DNA from 2 places in the Janthinobacterium sp. Mn2066 genome. Region 2 is predicted to be linked to the other one. Evidence: predicted binding sites of a transcription regulator. Region 2 holds the regulator's gene; the other holds the start of a gene.
What was found. Region 2 encodes FliA, which starts transcription of late flagellar genes. Its sites were predicted from a motif close to CTAAAGTTTNNNNNNNNNNNGCCGNTA; they were not measured.

Region 1: a site for FliA is predicted at 3,784-3,810, ahead of ACL9RI_RS15950 (flagellar protein FliT). Genes of this name have one in related genera too.

Annotation. Positions count from the first base shown of each region.
Region 1 is NZ_JBMOUF010000007.1:328,608-336,150, forward strand. It holds gene ACL9RI_RS15925 (DUF692 family multinuclear iron-containing protein) at 1-41, shown strand, start outside; gene ACL9RI_RS15930 (hypothetical protein) at 28-318, opposite strand; gene ACL9RI_RS15935 (RNA-binding S4 domain-containing protein) at 425-640, opposite strand; gene fumC (class II fumarate hydratase) at 743-2,137, opposite strand; gene ACL9RI_RS15945 (hypothetical protein) at 2,295-3,380, shown strand; gene ACL9RI_RS15950 (flagellar protein FliT) at 3,449-3,739, opposite strand; gene ACL9RI_RS15955 (HDOD domain-containing protein) at 3,920-4,747, opposite strand; gene ACL9RI_RS15960 (M13 family metallopeptidase) at 4,905-6,968, shown strand; gene ACL9RI_RS15965 (class I SAM-dependent methyltransferase) at 7,004-7,543, shown strand, end outside.
Region 2 is NZ_JBMOUF010000001.1:586,331-593,873, reverse strand. It holds gene flgA (flagellar basal body P-ring formation chaperone FlgA) at 1-692, shown strand, start outside; gene flgM (flagellar biosynthesis anti-sigma factor FlgM) at 804-1,109, shown strand; gene ACL9RI_RS02565 (flagella synthesis protein FlgN) at 1,118-1,585, shown strand; gene ACL9RI_RS02560 (hypothetical protein) at 1,605-2,408, opposite strand; gene ACL9RI_RS02555 (translation initiation factor Sui1) at 2,516-2,878, opposite strand; gene motD (flagellar motor protein MotD) at 2,919-3,710, opposite strand; gene ACL9RI_RS02545 (flagellar motor protein) at 3,716-4,462, opposite strand; gene ACL9RI_RS02540 (RNA polymerase sigma factor FliA) at 4,444-5,175, opposite strand; gene ACL9RI_RS02535 (MinD/ParA family ATP-binding protein) at 5,214-6,077, opposite strand; gene flhF (flagellar biosynthesis protein FlhF) at 6,070-7,389, opposite strand.

The DNA of each region.
Region 1 (7,543 bases), on a different contig from region 2:
TCTTGACGGAGATGCGCCAAGACGCTGTCAAGGCTGGCTAAAAGCGCGCAACAATCGCGCTTCTCCCGTCTGGTCGTGGCATAAGGCGTTGGCGGCCTCGGTGGCGGCCATCATGCGCGTCAGCTGTTCTTCCTCGAAGCGGCTCAGTTCCGCCATGGCGGCCACCAGCGCTACTTCCAGCCTGGCGCGTGCACTTTGATACAGGGTGCTCGTGTATTTATCTGTGTTGCGGAGCAATTCTTCCGCATTTTCTATGACTTGCCGCAAGTCAGCGATCAGGCGCTCCTGATCGTGCGTACCGTGCTCGGGATGGTCCATGGCTTCCCCCTTCCGCAATATCGATGCATATATGTCGATTAGTCTACATAAACACGTACTGGCCGGCGCCCGTCCTGGAGCGCGGCTGCGCCCCAGTCTTTGTTCGTCAGCCGACCACGGTGATGCGGATGTCGGCCACGCTGACCACCTGTCCTGCGCGGATCTTGGCGGTCTTGCGCAATTCCTGCTTGCCGTCGACCTTCACCACGCCGCTGTCGACCATGACCTTGCCGGCGCCACCGCTGTCACACAAGCCGACCAGCTTGAGCAGCTGGTTCAGCTCGATGAATTCGGAGGTCAAATCAAAGCTTACTTTTTGCATTGTATCCCTTATTGCAATAATATGTTTTTGGCACTGGGTGACAATATCAACCAATTTGTTACGCCTAGTTTACATCAAGCCGTCTGGGATGCAGGCAAGGCATCAGCTTTTGTTGGGGCGCGTCATCTCCAGTGGCACGATCCACGTTGCAAATTGCTCCTCTGTCACGAAGCCCAGGCCCAATGCCGCGGCTTTCAGGGTCGTGCCTTCATGCTGTGCCTGCTTGGCGATTTGCGCAGCCTTGTCATAGCCGATATGCGGCGCCAGTGCCGTGACCAGCATCAAGGAACGTTCCATCAGTTCGGCGATGCGCTCGCGGTTCGGTTCGATGCCGTGTGCGCAATGCTCGTCGAAGCTGCGCATGCCATCGCCCAGCAGGCGGGCGCTTTGCAGGAAATTGTGCGCAATCAGGGGTTTGAAGACATTGAGCTCGAAATTGCCCGAAGCGCCGCCCACCGTGATGGCCACGTCGTTGCCGAACACCTGGCAACACAGCATGGTCAGCGCTTCGCATTGGGTAGGGTTGACCTTGCCCGGCATGATGGAACTGCCCGGTTCGTTTTCAGGGATGGTGATTTCACCGAGGCCGGAGCGTGGGCCGGACGCCATCCAGCGCACGTCGTTGGCGATTTTCATCAGGGCCGTGGCCAGGGTTTTCAGTGCGCCATGCGAAGCGACCAGCGCATCGTGGGCGGCCAGGGCGGCAAACTTGTTGCTGGCGCTGGCAAAGGGCTGGCCCGTCAGGCGCGCCAGTTCGGTGGCGATGCGCTCGGCAAACTCGGCATGGGCGTTCAAGCCCGTGCCAACGGCCGTGCCGCCGGCCGCCAGTTGCAGCAGCGGTGGCAAGGATGCCGTGATGACATGTTCGGCAAAGTCCAGCTGCGCCACATAGCCGGAAAATTCCTGGCCCAGGGTCAGCGGCGTGGCGTCCTGCAAGTGGGTGCGGCCGATCTTGACGATGTCGGCAAATTGCGTGGCCTTGGTGTCCAGGGTGGTCCGCAGCTGGCGCAGGGCGGGCAAGACCGTGTTGGCGACGGCCAGCGCGGCGGCCACATGGATGGCGGTGGGGAAGATATCGTTCGAGGATTGCCCCAGATTCACGTCGTCATTCGGGTGCAGCAGGCGCTCGGCGCCGCGCAAGCCACCCATCAGCTCGGAACCCCGGTTGGCCAGGACTTCGTTCATGTTCATATTGCTTTGCGTGCCGGAACCCGTCTGCCAGACGGCCAGCGGAAATTCGCTGGGGTGTTTGCCAGCCAGCACTTCATCGGCCGCTTGCGTGATGGCGACGGCCTTCTTGCCGCTTAACAAGCCCAGGTCCAGGTTGACGTGGGCGGCCGCGCGCTTGACGGTGGCCAGGGCGGCGATCAGTTCGGGCGGCATCTTTTCCGTGGAAATATGGAAGTGCTCCAGCGAGCGCTGCGTTTGCGCTCCCCACAACTGACCGGCGGGTACGTCGATCGGGCCGAAACTATCGCGTTCGATTCTGCTACTCATGGCATCCCTTTCATCGATTTTGGTCCTTCGAGTGTACTCCAGACGCCAAAAACGCACAGGGCGTGGCCATACTGTGCTGCTCAGCCTTTATTTTGCATATTTCCTGCCGTTAATAGGGGACGTACTCCCCTTTCCCTGTTGTCAAAGCGATTCATCCATGCAGAGCAGTGTATTTTCCCGTCGGATCCTGATCGCCTGTGCCGCCGCCAGCATGGCCATGCCCGGCGCTTTTGCGGCCGAACTCGGTGATATCAGCGCGCTCTCGCACGTGGGCCAGCCCCTGTCGGCCGATATCGAGCTGACGGCGCTGGCGCCAGACGAGGCCAATGGCCTGCCCGTACGCCTGGCGTCACCCGATGTGTACCAGGGCGGCGGCATCACGATGGACCCGGCCCTGCAAGGACTGGCCATCAGCCAGGCCGTGCGCGATGGCCGGCGCCATGTGCACGTGACAACGCAGCAAGCGATTACGGCGGGCCATGTGCACCTGTATTTCGTGCTGGGCAGCGGTAGCGGCGCCAATGTTCGCCTGGCAACGGTCTGGCTGACACCGGCGCCGGCTGCGCCTGTTCCTGCGCCAGTGCCTCTTGCCGTATTACCTGCCCTGCCGGCCAAGCCCCTTGCGCCGCCCCCCGATGCGGCCGCACTGGCAGCCCGCGCGCGCGCCGAGGGCATGCTGCGTCCGCCTGCCGTGTTCGTGCCGCCTGCCGTGCCCTTGCCGCGGCCGCCGCTGCGCCGGACCATCCCGGCGGCGGCATCCTGCGCGCCGCAAGCCGTTGCCGCACCCGATGCAAGCTGTATTGCGCTCAATCAACAGAATGCCGCCTTGAATGACAAATTGGGCGAGTTGGAAGGCAAGGTGGGCGCTTTGCAAAAGGCGCTGGCCGTGCCCGCTGTCGCTCCTGCTGTTGCCGCCGCGCCAGCCGCCGCCGAAGCGCCGCACGCCAAGCCCAAGCCCCTGCATGCAGCCCCAGCCGTGAAGGAAAAGAAACCGTCCGGCGGCGGCCTGTGGTGGCTGGGACTCGGTGTCCTGCTCTTTTTGCTGCTGACGGCGGTGATCGTGTATGTCTGGCGCAAGCGCAAGGGGCAGGGCGCAGACCGGCCGCCATCGAAATACTGGGTCTTGCTGCGCAAGCCATTTCGCCGGCCGCCAGTGCCTGTCTTGACGGAAACAGTGGACGAGGTCACGGAGGGAGTGGATGATGCGCCGGCGCAGACTGAGGCATCGCCATTTTCGCGTTGAGTGAGGTGTTCAGTAAGGCGTTGAGCAGACGTAAAAAAAGCGCCCCGGGCGCTTTTTTTTTTCGTCTGTCAGTTTGGCAGCCTGTGCATTCCGTTCGGCAACAGCGTGACGGGCAACTCCGTGATGTCGCGGATGGTACGGTCATTCGCCAGTATTTGTTTCAGCAAGTCAATCTTGCGCTGGCGCGCTGCGGCAGATAGTGGCGGCACGGCGCCAGCCTGAACTGATTTCGTTTCTTGAGAGCACTGTTTTTCCAGGATACTTAAACCATCCCAGTCGCTCGACCGCGCGGCGGCGACCATTTGATTAGTCAGTCCGGCAATATTTTCATACATCGCGAGAACGTCGTTGGGAGTCATGAGCCTCTCCAGGTAAGTTACGGAAAAGTGCTACATGGCTAGCATAACGGCGAAGCGGCTGAAAACTTGAGTGATTTTTTGAAAGAAAGTGTAAGTAGTGTTCAAACAAACATCAAACCGGCCGGCTCCCCGGCAAGCCGCATGGATACTGGGGTTTGCAAGATTTCCTTCGAGTAATATTTAGCGTACTAGCTCTTCCAGGCCAGCGCTGAGCGTGGCAGGCGGCGGCATCTTGTCGACCATGATGGAAGGGGGCAAACCGAGTGCTTCAGCCACCTCGCCGGGATAGCAGGCGATGATTTCTTCGTTGTTCAACTGATTTTCCTCGATGCGGGCGCGCCAGGCGGCCAGGTGGATCACGGCCGCCATGCGGTTGAGGGAGTTGCCGGCCAGCGGATCGGGAAAAGCCGCGATGGTGTCGGCAAAAACGGGCGGGAACTTCCAGCGGCGCGCCAGTTCCGCGCCCACGTCCGCATAGCTGTAACCGAGCGATACGCGTTCGGCATCGAGGCGGCGCGCGTCGAATGGTGGGGCGATCTTGTCCAGTTGCATGGCTTGCTCGGGCGCAGCCGCATGCAGCACCAGCTGGCCGATGGCGTGCATCATGCCGATGGTGAAGGCCAGTTCCGTATTGTCGCCCGTCTGTTTGGCGATCCAGCGGGCCGAGACGGCGCTGTGCAGGCTGTAACGCCAGAATTGCTGCAGGTTCAGTCCCGGCACGGCCTTGAAGCCGCTGACCAGTCCGGAGCTGATGACCAGGGTGCGCACGGTCACGAATCCCAGCATCAGCACCGCGTCTTCCACCGTGCCGATGCTGCGCGAGACGTGATAATAGGCCGAGTTGGCCAGGCGCAGCAGTTTGGCGCTCAGGGCCGGGTCGGCGCCCAGCTTGCGGGCCAGTTCTTCGGTGGAAACGGCAGGGTTGTCGAAACTGCGCACCAGTTCATCGACGATTTTGGGGGCAGTGGGCAGGGCGTGAGGGTGTTGAAACAGCGCTTCAAGTTGCATGGCACTCTCCTTGTTGTTCGCGCGGCAAGCGGCGGGGCTGTCACGAAACTATATGCCGTTTTTTTGACTTGTTGCAAAAAATATCGACAACGCTTTTTGTCGCCAAACAGGCTATGATTTCAGCCACGATTTCAAAGACCATCACGAAAGGATTTCCATGCACGCTAGCCGCCCATCCTGGCGCATTGCCCCACTGTCCGCCGCCCTCGCGCTGGCCCTGGCCGTGCCGGCCCACGCCGCTTCTGCCGCCAGTCCTGCCGCGCCTGCCGCTACCCCTGCCGCCACTGCGCCAGCGGCTGTTTTGCCCGGCGATGACTTCTTTAATTACGTCAATGGCGACTGGGTGCGCAACACGCAAATTCCCGCCGACCGCAGCAGCTGGGGCTCGTTTGCCACCCTGTCCGACGAGACCAATAAACGCATCATCGGCCTGATCGAAGGCCTGGCAGCCAAGCCGGAGCAAAGCGCCGAAGCGCGCCAGATCAGCGATTTTTACCGCTCCTACATGGATGAAGCAGCTATCGAAGCGAAAGGCTGGGCGCCGTTGAAACCGCTGCTGAAGAAAATCGATAGCGTGCACGACCAGGCCAGCCTGGCGCGCGCGCTGGGCGAGAGCTTGCGCGCCGATGTCGATCCGCTCAACTCGACCAATTTTTTCACTGAAAACCTGTTCGGCCTGTGGGTGGCGCAAGACTTGAACGACACCACGCGCAACGTGGCCTACCTGCTGCAGGGCGGCCTGGGCATGCCCGACCGCGCCTACTACCTGGACAACAGCGCGCGCATGCAGCAGCTGCGCGGCGAATACCAGAAGCATATCGCCACCCTGTTCAAGCTGGCCGGCTACAGCGATGCGCAGGGCCGCGCCGCGCGCGTGTTTGCGCTGGAACAAAAGATCGCCGCCAGCCACGCCAGCCGCGAAGATTCGGCCGATGTCGCCAAGGGCAACAACGTCTGGCGGACTGCGGATTTCGCCAGCAAGGCGCCGGGCCTGGACTGGGCCGCGTTCTTTGAAGGCGCGGGATTGTCGGGACAAAAAGATTTCATCGTCTGGCATCCGAGCGCCATGACGGGCAGCGCGGCCCTCGCGTCCAAGGTGCCGCTGGCCACCTGGAAGGATTTCCTGGCTTTCCACGCCATCAACCATTTCTCCACCACCTTGCCGCGCGCCGCCGCCGATCAGCGCTTCGCCTTTTATGGCCGCGCCCTGAGCGGCACGCCGCAGCAATCGGCGCGCAGCAAGCGCGCGCTGGCCGCCACCAATGACGCACTGAGCGACGCCGTCGGCAAGCTGTATGTGGAACGCTATTTCTCGCCTGAATCGAAAGCACGCGTACAGGAGATGGTCAGCAAGCTGGTGGCTGCCTTCTCGCGCCGCATCGACAAGCTGGACTGGATGGCGCCCGCCACCAAGGCGCAGGCGCAGGAAAAACTCAAAACCCTGTACGTGGGCGTGGCTTATCCCGACCACTGGGCCAGCTATGCAGGCTTGCAAGTGGTGCGCGGCGATGCGCTGGGCAATGCTCAGCGCGCCGAGCAATTCCATTATCAGCAGCAACTGGCCAAGCTGGGCCAGCCGGTCGACCGCACCGAATGGGCGATGCCGGCGCAGCTGGTCAATGCCGTCAATCTGCCGCTGCAAAATGCGCTGAACTTCCCGGCCGCCATTTTGCAACCGCCATTCTTCGACCCGAACGCGTCGGATGCCGCCAACTATGGCGGCATAGGCGCCACCATCGGCCATGAGATCAGCCACAGTTTTGATGACCAGGGCGCGCAGTTCGACGCCCAGGGCAAATGGCGCGACTGGTGGACCCCGGCCGACCTGGCCCACTTCCAGGCGGCCTCGAAACAGCTGGTGGCGCAGTTCTCTGCCTATAAACCGTTCCCTGACCTGGCCGTCAATGGCCAGCTGACCCTCAGTGAAAACCTGGCCGACCTGGCGGGATTGTCGGCAGCCTACGATGCATTCACCCTGTCGCAGCAGGGCAAGCCGGTGCAGCCTGGCGCGGACCGCGAGTTCTTCACCGGCTATGGCATCAGCTGGCGCAACAAGGCGCGTGAGGCGGCCGAACGCCAGCAGATCCTGACGAACGGCCACGCACCGGCGCAATACCGCGCCGCTACCGTGCGCAATCTCGATGCCTGGTACCCAGCCTTCGACGTCAAGCAGGGCCAGCGCCTGTACCTGGCGCCGGAGCAGCGCGTGCGCGTCTGGTAGCACGCTACAATGGAGGGCTCACCGACAGGAATACCATGAACGATCAGCCCTCCACATCATCCTCAGCGCAGGATGCGCTGCACGCCATCACGGAGCGCACGCTGGCCCATTACGAGGCGACTGCCGAGCAGTTTTTTGAAGGCACGCGCGACCACGATGTGCGCCAGAATATCGATGCGCTGCTGAACGCGATAACCGCGGGCGGGCGCAGTGCGCCGTTTTCCCTGCTCGACCTGGGCTGCGGCCCCGGGCGCGACCTGAAAGCATTCACCGAGCTGGGCCACCACGCCACCGGCGTCGATGGCTCGCAGCGCTTTGTCGAGATGGCGCGCGCCTACAGCGGCTGCACCGTCTGGCAGCAGGACTTCGTCGACCTCGACCTGCCTGCCGGCCACTTCGACGGCGTGTTTGCCAACGCCGTGCTGTTCCACGTGCCCAGCGCCGCCTTGCCCGGCGTGCTGCGGGCGCTGCACGCCGGTTTGAAACCTGGTGGCGTGCTGTTCAGTTCCAACCCGCGCGGACAGAACCAGGAAGGCTGGAACGGTCCCCGCTACGGCAGTTATTACGATGAAGAA
Region 2 (7,543 bases):
TCTTGCTGCCGCTGGCTTGGCTGGCATTGCTGGCGCCACTGGCACAGGCGCAGAACGCGGCTGCCGGACGCCAGTCGCCGGAAACGCTGCGGCAAAGCGTGGAACAGTTCCTGCTGGTGCAAAGCAATGGCTTGCCAGGCAAGGTCAGCGTCACCGTCGGCGCCGTCGATCCGCGCCTGAACCTGGCGCCCTGCCCTGCGCCGCAAGCGTTCATGGCGCCCGGCGCGCGCGCCTGGGGCAAGACCACGGTGGGCGTGCGCTGCACCCAGCCCGCCAACTGGACTATTTATGTGCAAGCCAATGTGGCGGTGGTCGGCGACTACATCGCCAGCGCCGCGCCACTGGCGCAAGGACAAACCATCGACGCTACCCAGCTGGTGACCATGCAGGGCGACCTGGCCGCGTTGCCAGCGGGCATAGCCACCGACATGGCGCAGGTGGTCGGCGCCAGCGCCAATGTCTCCTTGCCACCCGGCACGCCGATGCGCCTGGACACCTTGCGCCGCAAACCGGTGGTCATCCAGGGCCAGCTGGTGCGGGTGGTGTCGAGCGGCAATGGTTTCCAAGTGGCATCAGAAGGGCGCGCCATCGGCAATGCCGGCGACGGCCAGGTGGTGCAGGTACGCACCCAAAGCGGCCAGCAAATCAGCGGCGTGGCGCGCGCGGGCGGCATGGTGGAGGTGGCCTTTTAAAGCGGGCTGGACAGCGATATTGTCGTCTGGGGCACTAAAGTTTCAAGAGACGGTGCCGATAAAGAGACATATCCCGGAGTTTTTTGACTTCGACCAGACGAGGATCATGTTGTGAAAATCACCGAAACCATCAAGAGCAATCCCGCTTTGCCGGTCGCGCCGACCAATACCTCGGGCGCCCGCAATGCCGAGAAAGCACAAGCAACACCGACGACGTCGGATAATGTACGCCTGTCCTCGCAAGGACAGGCATTAGCGGCCAGTGCAACTGCCGGCAGCGGCGGCGTGTTCGACACGAAAAAAGTGGAACGCATCAAGCTCGCCATCGCCGACGGCCAGTTCCAGGTCAATTCTGAAAAAGTGGCAGACGGTCTCCTGGATACAGTCAAGGACTTGCTGCACTCACGAAATAGATAGGTTTCCCCATGCAATCAGTGACTCCGTTTTCCAGTCTGCGCGACGAACAAGAGCGTATGACCGCATTGCTGGCATTGATGAAACAAGAACAGCTGCATCTGGTTGCAGCTGAAATCGATGCCATCACGGAGATCACGACCCGCAAGACGGTGCTGGTCGGGCAATTGAGCCAGCTGGCGGCGCAGCGCCACCAGGCGCTGGCGGCAGCCGGCTTTGCCGCCGCCGAAGAAGGCATGGATGGCTGGCTGGCCCAGGCCGGCAACCCGGAAGCGGCAGCATTATGGACAGAATTGCTGAGCACCACGCGGGCAGCCAAGGAACAAAATCGCTTGAACAGCCTGCTGGTCAACAAGCACATGCTGCACACCCAGGGCGCGCTGAACGCCGTACGCCCACCCGCCCAAAGCGGCAACTTCTACGGCCCCAGCGGCCAGGCTACCAGCAATACCGTCAGCCGCCGGGTCGTTATCGGCTAAAGCCGGGACCCAGCACAGCTCAGCTGTGCGCAGCACGCCCCGTGTGCTGGCGGAATTTCGCGGCAATACCATTTCCCTTGGCCAACGCCGCTGCCTGCTGTTCCGGCGTCAGCGCATCGCGCAAGGACTGCCAATACTGATCCGCATAAGGATTGACGCCGCCTGGCCCCAGGATATCGTCATGCACCAGGCGCAGGGCCGACACATAACCATAGGCCAATAGCGGATCTTTCGGCACGATATCACCACCGCGCAGATATTCCTTCATCAAGGTAGTCGCGCCGATAATCTCGCCATCGTCGGCCCGTTCCGTCAGTTGCGCGATGGCCTGGCGTTTCCACTCAAGCACCAGTGGGTCATTGGGGCGGTCACGCAAGGCATTGGGGTCGCCAAACGGCCCCGCCTCAAGAAAACTGCTGGTGGCGCCGTACGCACCTCCCTTGACGGCGGCGGCCAGGAAGTCGAGGCGGGAATTTTTCTGGCTCTGTGTCATGCCACCGCACAACTTTGCTTCGGCCGCCGTTTCCCCTGCCGTCAATTCGCTGCCCCGCGCAAATTCCACTGAAGGCAAGTGCCCCTCTGCATTGAAGTAAATGCAATCATCGAGCAGATGGTAGGCCGCATCCGCATCGTCGGGATTGCCGCTGGCGGCCAGGCGTTCCAGCTGCGCGCCCAGGCTCGGGGCGGCAGGCGCCACGGCCGATGCGGAAGCGGCATCGGCGCCCGGATTGAAATAGGAAGACAGGCTGCGTCGGACTTTCGATACCTGCAGCGCCGCCGGTGCGCCATCGCCTGGTCCAGGAGCATAGGTGTAGACCAACATCAATACTGCAGCAGAGACAACAAGGACAACGGTGGTTTTGGCTGGCATGACAAAGTGGCTAAATGATGACAACCACAAGTTAGCACAGCCGCATGCCAAAAAGATACTTAGCCGCCCGCTTTTTTCGCTTTGTGTCCTGCAAGTAACAGCGCCGCCATGATGGCATCCACATGGTCGCCCTGCACTTCGATCACGCCCTCCTTGACCGTGCCGCCCGAACCGCACTGGCTGCGCAATTGCTTGCCCAGCAAGGCCAGCGCGACGGCGTCCAGCGCCAGGCCTTTTACCACGGTGACGCTCTTGCCGCCACGACCCTTGGTCTGGCGCGACACGCGCACCTGGCCATCGCCGGCAGGCGCAGCCTTGGCGTTGGCCTTGCATATACATTGCCCCACCGGCTGGCGGCAGGCTGGGCACATGCGGCCCGTTTCGGTGGAATACACAAGACCGCCCAGGGAACTGCTTTTCATGATGAAGATAAAGTAAAAGAAAGGCCGCGATTGTAGCAAGCTAGCGGGGCGCCGGTGCAGGTACAGGCGCAGCCGGCGGCGTCGGCACTTCCGTCACGGTTTCGGGAATGCCGGACAAGATCGTCACGGCAACCCGGCGGTTGCGGGCGCGCCCTTCCGGCGTGTCGTTCGGCGCCACGGGGATATTGTCGGCGTGGCCGACGGCCGTCAGGCGCGACGCCTGCACGCCGCTGGCGATAAACAGCCGCACCACGGCGCTCGAGCGCGCGGCCGACAATTCCCAGTTCGAGGCGAAATTCGAATTGCTGATCGGCTGGATATCGGTGTGGCCCTCCACCTGCACGTCGTGACTATCGTCCTTCAGCAGCACGGCCACGGCGCGCAGGGCCTGGTCGGACTCCGGCGTCAGCGCGGCGGCGCCCGGGTCGAACAGCACGCTGGCATTGATTTCCACGCTGACGCCGCGGCTGGTCTGCGTCACGCGCACCTTGCCTTCCTTGACCAGCGGCGCCAGGGTCGAGGTCAGGTCCTGCGCCAGGCGCGTCATGTGCTCGCGTTCGCGGCGGATCGCTTCGGCGCGGCGTTTCAGGGCCGGGTTGGGCAAGGCGACCGCTTGCGGCGCTTCCATGATCAGCGGCGGCGCGCCTTTATTCAGCCCGAAGGCCTCGCCGATGGCGTCTGAAAACACGCGGTATTTGCCCTCGTTGACCAAGGAGAGCGCGTACATGACGACAAAGAAGGCGAACAGCAGGGTAATGAAGTCGGCATAGGAAATCAGCCAGCGGTCCTGGTTGTCCGGCTCTTCGTCATACTTCCTGCGCGCGCGCCGCATCATGGTCAGTGCTCGTGCAGCAGGCTCGATACGCGCTCTTCGATGATGCGCGTATGGTCGCCGGTGGCGATGTCGTAGAACACGGCGGCCGTCACTTCATACTGGGTCACGCGGCGCGTGACGATGGCCTTCAGTTTATTAGCGACCGGCAGGAACAGCAGATTGGCCAGGCCCACGCCATAAATGGTGGACACAAACGCCACCGCGATGCCGCCGCCGAGCTTGCTCGGGTCGGTCAGGTTTTCCATCACGTGGATCAGGCCCAGCACGGCGCCCAGGATGCCGATGGTGGGCGAATAGCCGGCCGCCGATTCCCACACCTTGACGGCCTGGCGCTCGGCCAGTTCATAGGCGGTGATTTCCACGTCGAGCAGCTGGCGCAGCTTGTCGGGCGCGATGCCGTCGACGATCATGCGCAAGCCCTTGGCGTTAAAACGGTCGGCCGTGTTTTCCATCAGGCGCTCCAGCGCCAGCGGACCGTCGCGGCGCGCCGTCAGGCTCCACAGGCCGATGTCGCGCGACAGCGCGGCGCGCGTGTCGGCCGGCGGCTTGAACACCCAGCGCAGCATTTCCAGGCCACGCACGAAGGTGCGCAGCCGCGTCTGCAGCAGCACGGCGCCGAAGGTGCCGATCACCACGATGGCAAACGCGGCCGGCTGCAGCAGCGAGGCCATCTTGCCGCCTTCGAGCGCCTGGCCGACCAGGAGGCCGGCGACGGCCAGCAGCAGCCCGATTACGCTGGACCAGTCCACGCCTGCTCCCGTAAGGTTGCGCGCAGGCGCGCGACGGCCTGGGTATGCAGCTGCGAGACGCGCGATTCCGATACGCCCATCACCGCGCCGATCTCCTTCAGGTTCAGCTCTTCTTCGTAGTACAGGCCCATGAGTATTTTCTCGCGTGGCGGCAGCGCGTCGATGGCGTCGATCACGGACTGCCGGAAATCGGTATCGAGCAGGGAGCGCAAGGGGTCGCTGTCCTCGTCCACGCAATGGCGGTCGAGGAAGCTGTCATTGCCGTCCGGGTCATGAAAGTCTTCGTAGTACACCAGTTGGTGGCCGCCGCCCTCGCCCAGCATTTCCTGGTAATCGGCCAGGGGCATTTTCAACAGCTTGGCCACTTCCGACTCGGTCGGCGGATGGCCCAGGCGCTGCTGCAGGATGCTCATCGCCTCTTCGATCTTGCGCATGTTCTGGCGCATGCTGCGCGGCAGCCAGTCGCTGGTGCGCAGCTCGTCGAGCATGGCGCCGCGGATGCGCAGCACGGCATAGGTCTCGAACTGCGCGCCATGGGTTTCTTCGTAGCGGGTGATCGCATCGAGCAAGCCGATCATGCCCGCCTGGATCAGGTCGTCGACCTCGACCGATGGAGGCAGCTTGGCCTTCATATGGTGCGCCAGACGCTTCACCAGCGGAATATGTTCCGTTAGCAGATAGTCTTTGTTCGATTTCCCTTTGACCGTGTACATAGGCTGCTTATTGTTCTATATATGTGCTGCTAATCGATTCAGGCGCTGAAATGGTGTGCACTCCCCGTCTGATACAAAGTGGAGCCCAGCACCGGCGCCGCCGAACGGGCCAGCCGTTCCGCCAGGGCGCGAAACGCCACCGACGCGCCAGCCAGCGGAAATGCATCGATCACGCTGCGGCCCAGGCGCGCCGCGCGATGCAGGTATTCATCGGCTGGCACCGAGCCCATCGATGTCAGTTTCACGGCCAGGTAGCGGTTCGCCGCCTGCGCCATATTATCGTATACCACCTTTGCCTCGGGTTCGGAAGCACCCGTCACCAGGATGCCGAAGGGACGGCGTCCCAGTTCCTGGCTCAAACGCTTGATCAGGCTGTACGCTGCCGTGATCGAGGCGGCGCTGCCCGACACCTGCACCACGATGTCGGAAGTGGCCATCAGCGGCACGGGAAAGCAGGCGCCGCTCTCGCCGACCACGCCATCGACCAGCACGATGCCGGTCTGGCGCGCCATCACTTCGAAGGTCTTGGCCAGCCGGCGCGATTCGTCATTGGTGGCAAAGTCGGGGCTATCCATCTGATAGTTGCGCGCCCCCAGGGTGGCCACGCCAAAACCCTGCGGTACAGCATGGATCACCTGGTTCAGGCCGCACTGCTGGCGCGCCACGTCGAGCAGGCTGGCGCCATGCGCCAGGCCCAGCCGCGCCGCCACGCCTTCGCTGCTGCCGCTGGCGTCCAGCAGCAGCACTTCATTGCCCGTATAAGCGAGCGACGCGCCCAGGTTGATCAGCATGGCGCCCTTGTCATCCTGCGGCGTGGCCGACAACACCGTCAGCACGCGCGGCTGCGGGCCGCCCAGCATGCGGCGCAAGCCTTCGGCCTGGTCGAAATCAAAATTAGCCAAGGTGTCCCCCGCGCGCCTCATGGTTGCGGGCCACCGCCTGCGCCATCAGCAGCGGCAGTTCGGCGTCGGAAAACTGGGTGGCCGCCGCATCGCGCTTGAGTTTAAACGCGCGGTCGACCAGGTAGCCACGGTCGCCCAGGTGCAGGTCTTCCGGCACCCGCTGGCCATTCGAGACATAAAACAGGTTGAGTTTCTGGCGGATCACCACGTCGAGCACGTTACCGATCGAGGCGGCTTCATCGAGCTTGGTCATGATGCAGCCGGCCAGGCCGCTGCCTTGATAGGCGCGCACCACTTCGTTCAGGGTTTCCTGGGTGGCGGTGGCGTTCAGGCACAGCAGGCGCTTGACGTCGGCGCCGGCGCCCGACAGCATGGCCACCTGTTCGGTCACCATCTGGTCGCGCTGGCTCACGCCCACCGTATCGATCAGCACCGTATGCTTGTTCTTCAATTCTTTCAGGGCGATGCGCAAGTCGGCTTCATCTTTCACCGAATGCACCATCACGCCGAGGATCTTGCCGTAGATGCGCAATTGCTCATGGGCGCCGATACGATAGGCGTCGGTGGTGATCAGGGCCAGCTTTTCAGGGCCGTGGCGCATCACGCAGCGGGCCGCCAGTTTGGCCGTGCTGGTGGTCTTGCCGACACCGGTCGGGCCGACCAGGGCAAACACGCCGCCCTGCTCCAGCATGGCGTCTTCATTGGCCATGGTGTTCAGGTTGCGGTTCAATACCGTCTTGATCCAGCGCATGCTTTGCGCGCCATCGAGGCCGGCCGGCAGTTTGTCGATCAGGTAGCGCGCCAGGCTGGCCGAAAAACCGGCCGCCAGCATTTCGCGCAGCACCACGGCCTTTTGCGGCTGGCGCTGCTGCGTGGAACCCCAGGAGATTTCTGCCAGCTGGGTTTCCATCATGCCGCGCATGGCGCGGATTTCATTCATCATGCCGCTCATCTCGGCGGCGGCGTTTTCCTTGACGTGCGCCAAAGCGCTGGCCATCATCTGCTGCATGCGGGCCATGTCCATCGTCTCGCTGGCCGGTGCGTGGCGCGGCGCATGATGGCTTGGGCTGGCACTGGCAGCCGGACGCTGCGGTGCAGGAAACTGGGTATGCAACTGGGGACGCGGCTGGGCCATTTCCGAGGCGGCCGGCGGCGAGGCCAGCGAAGCGGCGTCGTCATTGGCCAGCGCGAGAATTTCCACCACGCCATCGCCCTGGCGGTTCGACAGGATCACGGCATCCGGGCCCAGCGCTTCGCGCACGCGGCGCAAGGCATCGCGCGAGGTCGCGGCGGTAAATTTTTTCACATTCATGGCCGGCCTCCCATCATCTGGGTTACACGCGCTGAACTGGACTGTATGGCCATCATCGACTCCTGTTGCTTGAGTGCAGTCTTCAATATGAGACACGGATCACTCGGACAGTATCGATTATTGTCGATCTCAGGGGAAGATGATCGAAGGAAAA